2 regions of the Kribbella sp. NPDC006257 genome follow, and region 1 is predicted to be linked to the other one. Evidence: riboswitches for the same ligand, from Rfam matches in the RefSeq annotation. Region 1 holds a riboswitch; the other holds the start of a gene.
What was found. Region 1 has a riboswitch for cobalamin ahead of ABZ004_RS34990 (ribonucleoside-diphosphate reductase subunit alpha). Riboswitches for the same ligand answer to the same signal wherever they lie in the genome.

Region 1 (4,414 bases):
GGATGCCCTGGCTCCACAGCGAGCCCTCGTACGTCTGGTAGGTGCCGCGCTCGGCGGCGAGATCCGTCGACGCCTCGATCGCGTGGTAGCTGATCTGCTCCATCGAGCTGTCGGCGAACGCGACGGCGGCCTCGGAGCTGTAGGGGATGCGCAGCGCGAAGAGCGCGTCGGCGAAGCCCATCAGGCCGAGGCCGACCGGGCGATGCCGCTGGTTCGCGCGCTCCGACTCGGGCGTCGTGTAGAAGTTCACGTCGATCACGTTGTCGAGCATCCGAACCGCTGTCTTCACGGTGTCGCGGAGGAGCTCTGCATCTAGGCCGGTCTTGGTCAGGTGTGGGACCAGGTTGACCGAACCGAGGTTGCAGACCGCGGTCTCGTCGACGGTGGTGTTCAGCGTGATCTCGGTACACAGGTTCGACGAGTGGACCACGCCGTCGTGCTGCTGCGGCGAGCGCAGGTTGCACGCGTCCTTGAAGGTGATCCACGGGTGACCGGTCTCGAACAGCACGGTCAGCATCCGGCGCCACAGATCGACGGCCTTGACCCGGCGGAACACCCGGATCTCACCGCGATCGGCAGCCTGCTCATAGTTCTCGTACGCCGTGGCGAAGGCTGCGCCGTACAGGTCATGCAGATCAGGCACCTCGTCGGGCGAGAACAGCGTCCAGTCGCCGCCGGCCTCGACTCGCTGCAGGAACAGGTCCGGCACCCAGTTGGCCGTGTTCATGTCGTGCGTACGACGGCGCTCGTCACCGGTGTTCTTGCGAAGGTCGAGGAACTCCTCGATGTCGATGTGCCAGGTCTCGAGGTACGCACAGACCGCGCCCTTGCGCTTGCCGCCCTGGTTGACCGCGACGGCCGTGTCGTTCGCGATCTTCAGGAACGGTACGACGCCTTGCGACTCGCCGTTGGTGCCGCGGATCTTGGCGCCGATCCCGCGGACCGGCGTCCAGTCGTTGCCGAGACCACCGGAGTACTTGGCGAGCAGCGCGTTGTTCCGGATGCCGGTGAAGATGCCGGACAGGTCATCTTCGACGGTGGTCAGGAAGCAGGAGGAGAGCTGCGGACGCGTCGTACCGGAGTTGAACAGGGTCGGCGTACTCGACATGAACCGGAAGGAGCTGAGCAGCTCGTAGAACTCGATCGCCCGGTCCTCACGGTTCTCTTCTTTGAGAGAGATTCCCATGGCGACGCGGAGGAAGAAGGCCTGCGGCAGCTCGAAGCGGGTCTTGTCGATGTGCAGCAGGTAGCGGTCGTAAAGGGTCTGCAAGCCGAGGAACGCGAAGTCGAGGTCGCGCTCGGGCTTGATCGCCGCGGCCAGCTTGGCCAGGTCGAAAGTGGCCAGCTCTGGGTCGAGCAGGCCTGCCTCGATACCGGTCCGGATGTACAGCGGGAAGTAGTCGACGTACGCCGTGGCCATGTCGGCCTGGCTCGCCTGGCGCGGCTCACCGTGCACCCGGCCGAGCGTCTCGCGGCGGATCTGGTCGAGCAGCAGCCGGGACGCCGCGAAGCTGTACTGCGGTTCGTTCTCCACATAGCCGCGGGCCGCCATCACCAGGGCGAGCTCGACCTCGTGCTGGGCGATGCCGTCGTAGCAGGAGCCCAGGGTTTCGTTGAGGATCAGCTCGGCGTCGACGGCGTCGAGGCCTGCCGCAGCCTCGGCGACGATGACGCGGAGTCGCTCGACGTCAAGTGGAGCGGTGCTGCCGTCGGCCGCGCGGACCGTGATGACCGGCTTCGTGCTCAGCTCTTCGGCGGTGCTGCTGCCGTCACGCCGTACGACGGTCAGTTGGGTCGGTGTTTGGTTCGCCACGCCTGGCTGGGTCGTGGTTTGGGAAAGGATTGTCACAAGCGCTCTCTCCACGCGAGTCTTTGACGACCGGGACCCTGTGGCGTGCGCGCATGACGGGACAGCACAGATCCGCACGAGGTCGTGGCGACCTCGTGTCGTCTGCTGTCACGCCCTGCGGCCCGCCCTCGAGGCCTCGGACAGCGTGTACCGGCGGCACACGCACCGGCGACAGGTATTCGGGCTCACGGGACACGTTCCCCGCTTACCGCTGCGGGGCAGCCCCGGATTTCCACAGGATTCCCCTGGTGCCAGTAGTAGGACCTTAGCTCGCCAACCCCTACATCTAGTGGCAGGACGCGCCGTGTGTCGCACATCTTGTGGAGGTGGTTGTGTCGTCGGGCCATGTCAAGATTGCTGCGACGGCTCCGACCCACTGCTGAGAGTCGCCAGCGTGGCGGCGGTCACGCCCTGGGAAGGAACTGGTATGAGCGATCTGCAGGAGCAGGTTCAAGGGGTCATCGACGGCCTGGTCGAGTCGGGTGCCGAGAACGGAATCCAGGCCGCGGTCTACCACCGCGGCACCCCAATCGTCGACGCAGTCGCCGGCACGGCAGGTCCGTCCGTCGACGCGTCTGAAGCGTCCGCTGAGCGGCCGGTGACCTCGGACACGCTGTTTTACGCCGCCTCTGCGGTCAAAGGTGTTGCGGCGACGGTCATACACGTGCTGGTCGAGGAGGGTGTGTTCGGCTACGACACGTTGGTGGCGGACCTGTGGCCCGAGTTCGGTGCTCGTGGCAAGGAGACGACGACGGTCTGGCATGTTCTGACCCACTCGGCGGGGGTGCCGGCGGTGCCGGCCGATCTGACGGTGGATCAGCTGTGTGACTGGGACGGGATGTGCTCGATGATCGCCGCCCTCGAGCCGTGGTGGACGCCGGGGGAGCGGGTCGGCTACCACGCGGTCACCTTCGGGTTCCTCGTTGGCGAGATCATCCGGCGGGCGACCGGGAATCCGATCTCGCAGGTGCTCGCCGAGGGGATCGGTGCGCGGCTGGGAGTCGCCGACGAACTGTTCTTCGGCGTACCGGCGGACGCGCTGGATCGGGTGGCGTACTTCGAGGACGATCCCGAGGGAACGGCGGCGTTTGCTTCGCTGCCGCCGGAATTCCCGTTGTTCAAGGCTGCTCCGATGCAGTTGTTCCCCAATGCTGCTTACGCCAACAATCCGGGGTTGATCAGCTCCAACGTCCCGGCCGGCGGGATCGTGACGGCGCGAGCGATGGCCAAGATGTACGCCGCGCTGCTCGGTGAGGTCGACGGGGTGCGGTTGGTGAGCGCGGAGCGGTTGCGGGAGATCTCGAGTATCGCTACTTCCGGCGATGACGAGATGACCGGCGGACCAGCGCAGTACGGACTCGGTTACACCGTCGGACAGCTCGGCGGCCGGCCGGTTGCGAAGACCGTCTTCGGTCATGTCGGGGTCGGCGGTGGGGCCGCCTACGCGGATACGGCGAGTGGGATCTCGGTCGCGGTCACCAAGAACCGGTTCAACCCGATCGAGCTGAACGCGTTCGACGCCGTCTGGGACCTGGCCACCAGAGCCCTCTCCTGAGCGGTGGTTTGGAGATACGGACCCTGGCGACCAGGCGTCTGCCGTGCCGGGCCGACCCGCGCGCCTCAGGCGGGTCGGCTCGGCTTGTCACCCCGTGGTTGGTCCGGCGCCTGACCAGTGGCGTCCGGGCCGGGGTGGACTGTGGGTGTCAGGCGGCGAGGGCGTGGAGGTCTTGGAGCGTCATGATCTCGGAGCCGTGGTGGATGAGCTCCCGGTTGAGACGGAGGACAACGTGGCCGAAGGGTTCGGCGGCGTCGAGCTCGGTTGCCTGGCTGAGGCCGACCGTCATTGCCTGCTCCTCGTCGAGCTCAGCGATCGAGTCCTGCCAGGCGTCGACCCAATGCGCGAGCCAGGCCACCGCGTCCTGCGCGTTGCCGTGCAGGGTGATGTCGGCCCGCCCCTGTTTGCTGGCGCCGAAGGTCCACTCCCAGCGCTCGAAGAAGGTCTCGGTCAGATGGGCGATCAGCCAGGCGATGGTCCGCGGCCCGCGATGATCCGGTTCGTCCGGCCACTGCGCGACCCATTCGCCGGACCCGAGCGATCTGAACCGCCCGGCGTACTGCCGTCGCACGACGGTCAGCGCCTCGCTGCTCGGGCGCCAGAAGTACTGCTCGTCGGTCAGCGCGGCGAGTCGCCCGGACAACACCATCCAGCTGAAGCCGAGCTGCCCACGCACCATCGCCATCGCAGACGGCCGCTGCAGGATGTCCCAGTCGAACGGCTCCGGCATCACAGTTCCTCACACTCCCCGTTTTGATCTCGCCTCGAACGTATGTTCGAATTGAACCTCGGTCGATCAACGAAAGTCAACTCACGGAGTGTGTCGGTGCTGGCGTCGAAGGGAGTGGTCTGTTAGGTGGACTTGGGTGCTGCCGGGACTGGTCTGCTGGGTGGTTCGATCCTGGTATCCGCGGCGGGGCTGGCGAAGCGGCGTTCGAGGAGGGTGAAGGCGTCGATGAGTTCAGGGGCCTCGTAGATGCGGTTGCGGCGGGCGTCGGTGACCTCGCGGA
Region 2 (4,414 bases), on a different contig from region 1:
AGGTCCCGGTCGTCGTCGAGGAGGTTCTTGGTCGGCCATCCGCTGGGGTTTCAGCTTCTTTGACTTTCGCCGCGACCGAGGTCGTGCCGCGGCTGGGGCGTACGGGCGACGAGCTGACCAACGTACTGCGGGCGCTCGCCGGCCGCTTCGTCGAGGCCGGCCCGTCCGGCTCGCCGACTCGTGGCCTGGTGAATGTGCTGCCGACGGGGCGGAACTTCTACGCCGTCGACCCGAAGGCGATCCCGAGCCGGAACGCCTGGGACGTCGGTGTCGCGCTGGCCGATTCGCTGCTGGCTCGGCACAAGGCGGAGACGGGGGAGTGGCCGCGCTCGGTTGGTCTGACCGTGTGGGGTACGTCGGCGATGCGCACGCAGGGCGACGACCTCGCCGAGGTGCTGTGGCTGCTCGGTTGCCGCCCGGTCTGGGACGAGGCGTCTCGCCGGGTGACCGGCTTCGAGGTCGTCCCGCTGGCTGAGCTCGGCCGGCCGCGGGTGGACGTGACGATCCGGATCTCCGGGTTTTTCCGGGATGCTTTCCCGCATGTGGTGTCGCTTCTCGACGAAGCAGTGCGGACCGTTGCCGCTTTGGAGGAAGATGCCGCTGACAACTACCTCCGGGCGCATGTGCAGGCTGATGTTGCCGCGGGCAATGATTTGCGGTCGTCGACGGCTCGGGTCTTCGGATCCAAGCCTGGCTCCTATGGCGCTGGTCTGCTGCCGCTGGTCGATGCGCGGAACTGGCGCACCGACGCGGAGCTCGCCGAGGTGTACGCGGTGTGGGGTGGCTATGCCTACGGCAAGGACCTCGACGGTGCGGAGGCACGGCCGTCGATGGAGCGGGCCTACGCGCGGATCCAGGTTGCGGCGAAGAACGCGGACACCCGCGAGCACGACATCATGGATTCGGACGACTACTTCCAGTACCACGGTGGGATGGTCGCGATGGTGCGGCATCTGACCGGGTCGAACCCCAAGGCGTACATCGGCGACTCCGCCGTACCGGCTCAGGTGAAGACGCGGACGCTGGAGGAGGAGACCAAGCGGGTCTTCCGGGCGCGCGTGGTGAACCCGCGGTGGATGGCGGCGATGCAGCGGCACGGGTACAAGGGTGCCTTCGAGATGGCCGCGACGGTGGACTACCTGTTCGGGTACGACGCGACCGCGGGCGTGGTGGACGACTGGATGTACGAGACGCTGACCACGGAGTACGTCGCCAACCCGGAGATCGCCGAGTTCTTCCGCAAGTCGAACCCCTGGGCCCGGCACGGGATCGCCGAGCGGTTGCTGGAAGCCGCCCAGCGCGGACTCTGGGCGGAACCGACCGACGAAGCCCTGGAGACGCTCCGGACGGCCGTCCTGGAAACAGAAGGTGACATCGAGGACCGCGGCTGAGACAGCGCTGTGCCGGCCTTCGCCGGTGTGATTGGGTGGCGGTATGGCTTCTGAGCAGCTGCGGATCCTGGTCACCAACGACGACGGCTACCAGGCCCGGGGGATCCGGGCCCTGGCCGGCGCACTGGCCGCCGCCGAGTACGACGTACTGGTGGTCGCGCCGCTGACGGACCAGAGCGGGGTCGGTACGGCGCGGGCCGGGTGGGTGAACAAGCCGATCGCGACCGCTTCGGAGGATGCTGATGGGGTCACCTACATCGGAGTGGACGGGACGCCTGCGCTCGCCGTGACGATGGCGCGGCTCGGGATCTTCGGGAAGTCGCCTGATCTGGTCGTGTCGGGGATCAACCACGGGTTCAACTTCGGGGCGATCCTGCACTCGGGGACCGTCGGTGCCGCGCTGACGGGTGCGACGCAGGGGTTGTCGGGTCTGGCTGTGAGCATCGGTTCCGAGGATCCGCAGTACCTGGATGTGGCGGCGGAGATTGCGGTCGAGTTGGTTCCTTGGCTTCGCGACCAGCCGACCGGGACCGTTCTCAACGTCAACGTGCCCGACGTCCCGAAGGCATCGCTACGGGGTGTGCGCAATGCGCGGCTCGCTCCGGTGAACCCGAGCCGCCTCAAGGCCGGCGTCGCCCCCACCGGCGAGCCGATCATGATCCTCCGCGACCCCGACCCGTCCCAGGACCCCGAATCCGACGAGGCCCTGCTCACCGAGGGCTACGTCACCCTCACCTCGATCACCGGCATCCAATCCCACCCCAACACCACCGCCACCCACCACCTGGCAGACCACCTCCCCGACCTCCCAACCACCTGAGGTCGCCGCCCAACCCGCTTCGGCGGGTTCGTCTGACGTGTCTCGGCGGGTGAGGTTGGTCTCCGGCTGAGCAGGGGGTGCGGGTGGTGTGGAATGATCGCGGGGACGTTGGAGAGGAACACCGGTGCCGGCTCTTCGGAGCTGAAGTCCGGGGCGGTCCCGCCACTGTGACCGGGTGATTTTCCGGAAGCCAGGACATCTCCGAGCGTCCGCCGGGAGCGCCTTCCGCGTTGCCGGTGTGCCAGGTGCCGAGGCGGGCGTGGACACCCGCAGGACGAAGGGATACGCCGCTGATGCGGTCTGCTCTGACCAACGGATTCCCGTTCACCGCCGTCGTGGGGATGGAAGACCTCCAGCTCGCCCTGATCCTCGCAGCGGTCTCGCCGGCGATCGGCGGCGTACTGATCCGCGGCGAGAAGGGTACGGCGAAGTCGACCGCCGTCCGCGCCCTGACCGAGATCCTCCCCCCGGTCGAGGTCATCACCACGTGCCGCTTCTCCTGCGACCCGGACCACCCAGACCCCGACTGCCCAGACGCTCCGCATGCTGAGGGCGGTGGTGAGCGGTCTCTGCGGCCTGCTCGGCTTGTTGAGTTGCCGGTGGGGGCGACCGAGGATCGGGTGCTCGGGTCTTTGCATCTTGAGCGAGCGCTCTCCGAAGGCGTTACGGCGTACGAGCCTGGTCTGCTGGCGGCGGCTCATCGGGGACTGCTGTACGTCGACGAGGTCAACCTGCTGCACGACCACCTGGTCGACGTCCTGCTCGACGCCGCCGCCATGGGACGCGCGACGGTCGAGCGCGACGGCGTCTCGGTCACCCACCCGGCGCGGTTCGTGCTCGTCGGCACCATGAACCCCGAGGAAGGCGAACTCCGGCCGCAGTTGCTCGACCGGTTCGGGCTGACCGTCGACGTGGTGGCGAGCCGCGATCCTGCCGTTCGCGTCGAGGTGATGCGGGCGCGGCTGACGTACGAGGCCGATCCCGCCGCGTTCGTGGCGAAGTTCGCCGATCAGCAGCGCGAACTCGCCGAGCGGATCGTCAAGGCGCAGAGCCTGCTGTCCGAGGTGATCCTGACCGACGCCGCGCTCCGCCAGATCGCCGAGATCTGCGCGTCCTTCGACGTCGACGGCATGCGCGCGGACCTCGTGACAGCCCGTACGGCGGTCGCGCACGCCGCCTGGTCGGGACGAACCGTCGTCGAGGTGGAGGACGTCCGCGCCGCCGCCAAACTCGCCCTCCCACACCGCAAACGCCGCAACCCGTTCGACGCCCCGGGCCTGGACGACGAACAGCTAGAACAAGCCATCACCGACAGCACCCCACCCGACCCGAACCCGGACGACCCCAACCCGGACGACCCGGACGGCGGAGGGTCAGACGGCGGCGGCCCGGACGGCGGGTCAGATGGCGGTCCGGACGGGGGCGACGTGTCAGACGGCGGCCGGCAGGACCCCGCCGATCGTGAGTCGTCCGCCGAGCAGGATGCTTCCGCCGACCAGCCTCCCGCTGACCGGGACGTCGAGAACGACCGAGAGAGCGCGGGGAGCGCTCTCCCCGGCCCCGCGCCAACAGGCCAGATCGCCGCAAGCTCGGAGCCCTACAAGGCCCGCCTCCTGAGCATCCAGGCAGCCGGCGCAGGCGTAACCGGCCGCCGCTCCCGAGCCATCACCGAGGCCGGCCGAGTAGTAGGAGACCGCGCTCGAGTAGGCCGCGAGTCCGGCCGCCCCCACCTACTCGCCACGATCCGCGCCGCCGCACCACACCAACACTCACGCCGTCTTTCTTCCACAGCTGACCGACCCGCGCTCTCAGTACAGGGCAGCGACATCCGGTTGGCTGTGCGGGAGGGGCGGGAAGGGAATCTTGTGTTGTTTTGTGTTGATGCGTCCGGGTCGATGGGGACGAAGAGGCGGATGGGGGAGGTCAAGACGGCGATCGTCTCGTTGCTTCTTGATGCCTATCAGCGGCGCGACAAAGTGGGGCTGGTGACCTTCGCCGGAGCGACTGCCACGGTTGCGCTGCCGCCGACGGGTAGCGTCGAGACCGCAGTACGGCGGCTGGAATCTTTGCCGACCGGTGGTCGTACGCCGCTCGCCGAAGGGCTTCTGCAAGCAGTTGACGTACTACGAATTGCCGCGATCCGTGACCCTCGGCGCCGACCGTTGCTCGTCCTGGTGACTGACGGTCGGGCGACCCACGGAGA

Region 2: it holds a riboswitch for cobalamin, as region 1 does, so the genes downstream of both, ABZ004_RS22315 (putative cobaltochelatase) here and ABZ004_RS34990 (ribonucleoside-diphosphate reductase subunit alpha) in region 1, are expected to answer to the same signal.

The regions. Positions count from the first base shown of each region.
Region 1 covers NZ_JBEXSJ010000043.1:13,456-17,869, forward strand. The annotation lists gene ABZ004_RS34990 (ribonucleoside-diphosphate reductase subunit alpha) at 1-1,813, opposite strand, end outside; cobalamin riboswitch at 2,002-2,139, opposite strand; gene ABZ004_RS34995 (serine hydrolase domain-containing protein) at 2,277-3,404, shown strand; gene ABZ004_RS35000 (DinB family protein) at 3,553-4,134, opposite strand; gene ABZ004_RS35005 (Fic family protein) at 4,257-4,414, opposite strand, start outside.
Region 2 covers NZ_JBEXSJ010000018.1:62,336-66,749, reverse strand. The annotation lists gene cobN (cobaltochelatase subunit CobN) at 1-1,391, shown strand, start outside; gene surE (5'/3'-nucleotidase SurE) at 1,435-2,211, shown strand; cobalamin riboswitch at 2,295-2,432, shown strand; gene ABZ004_RS22315 (putative cobaltochelatase) at 2,505-4,414, shown strand, end outside.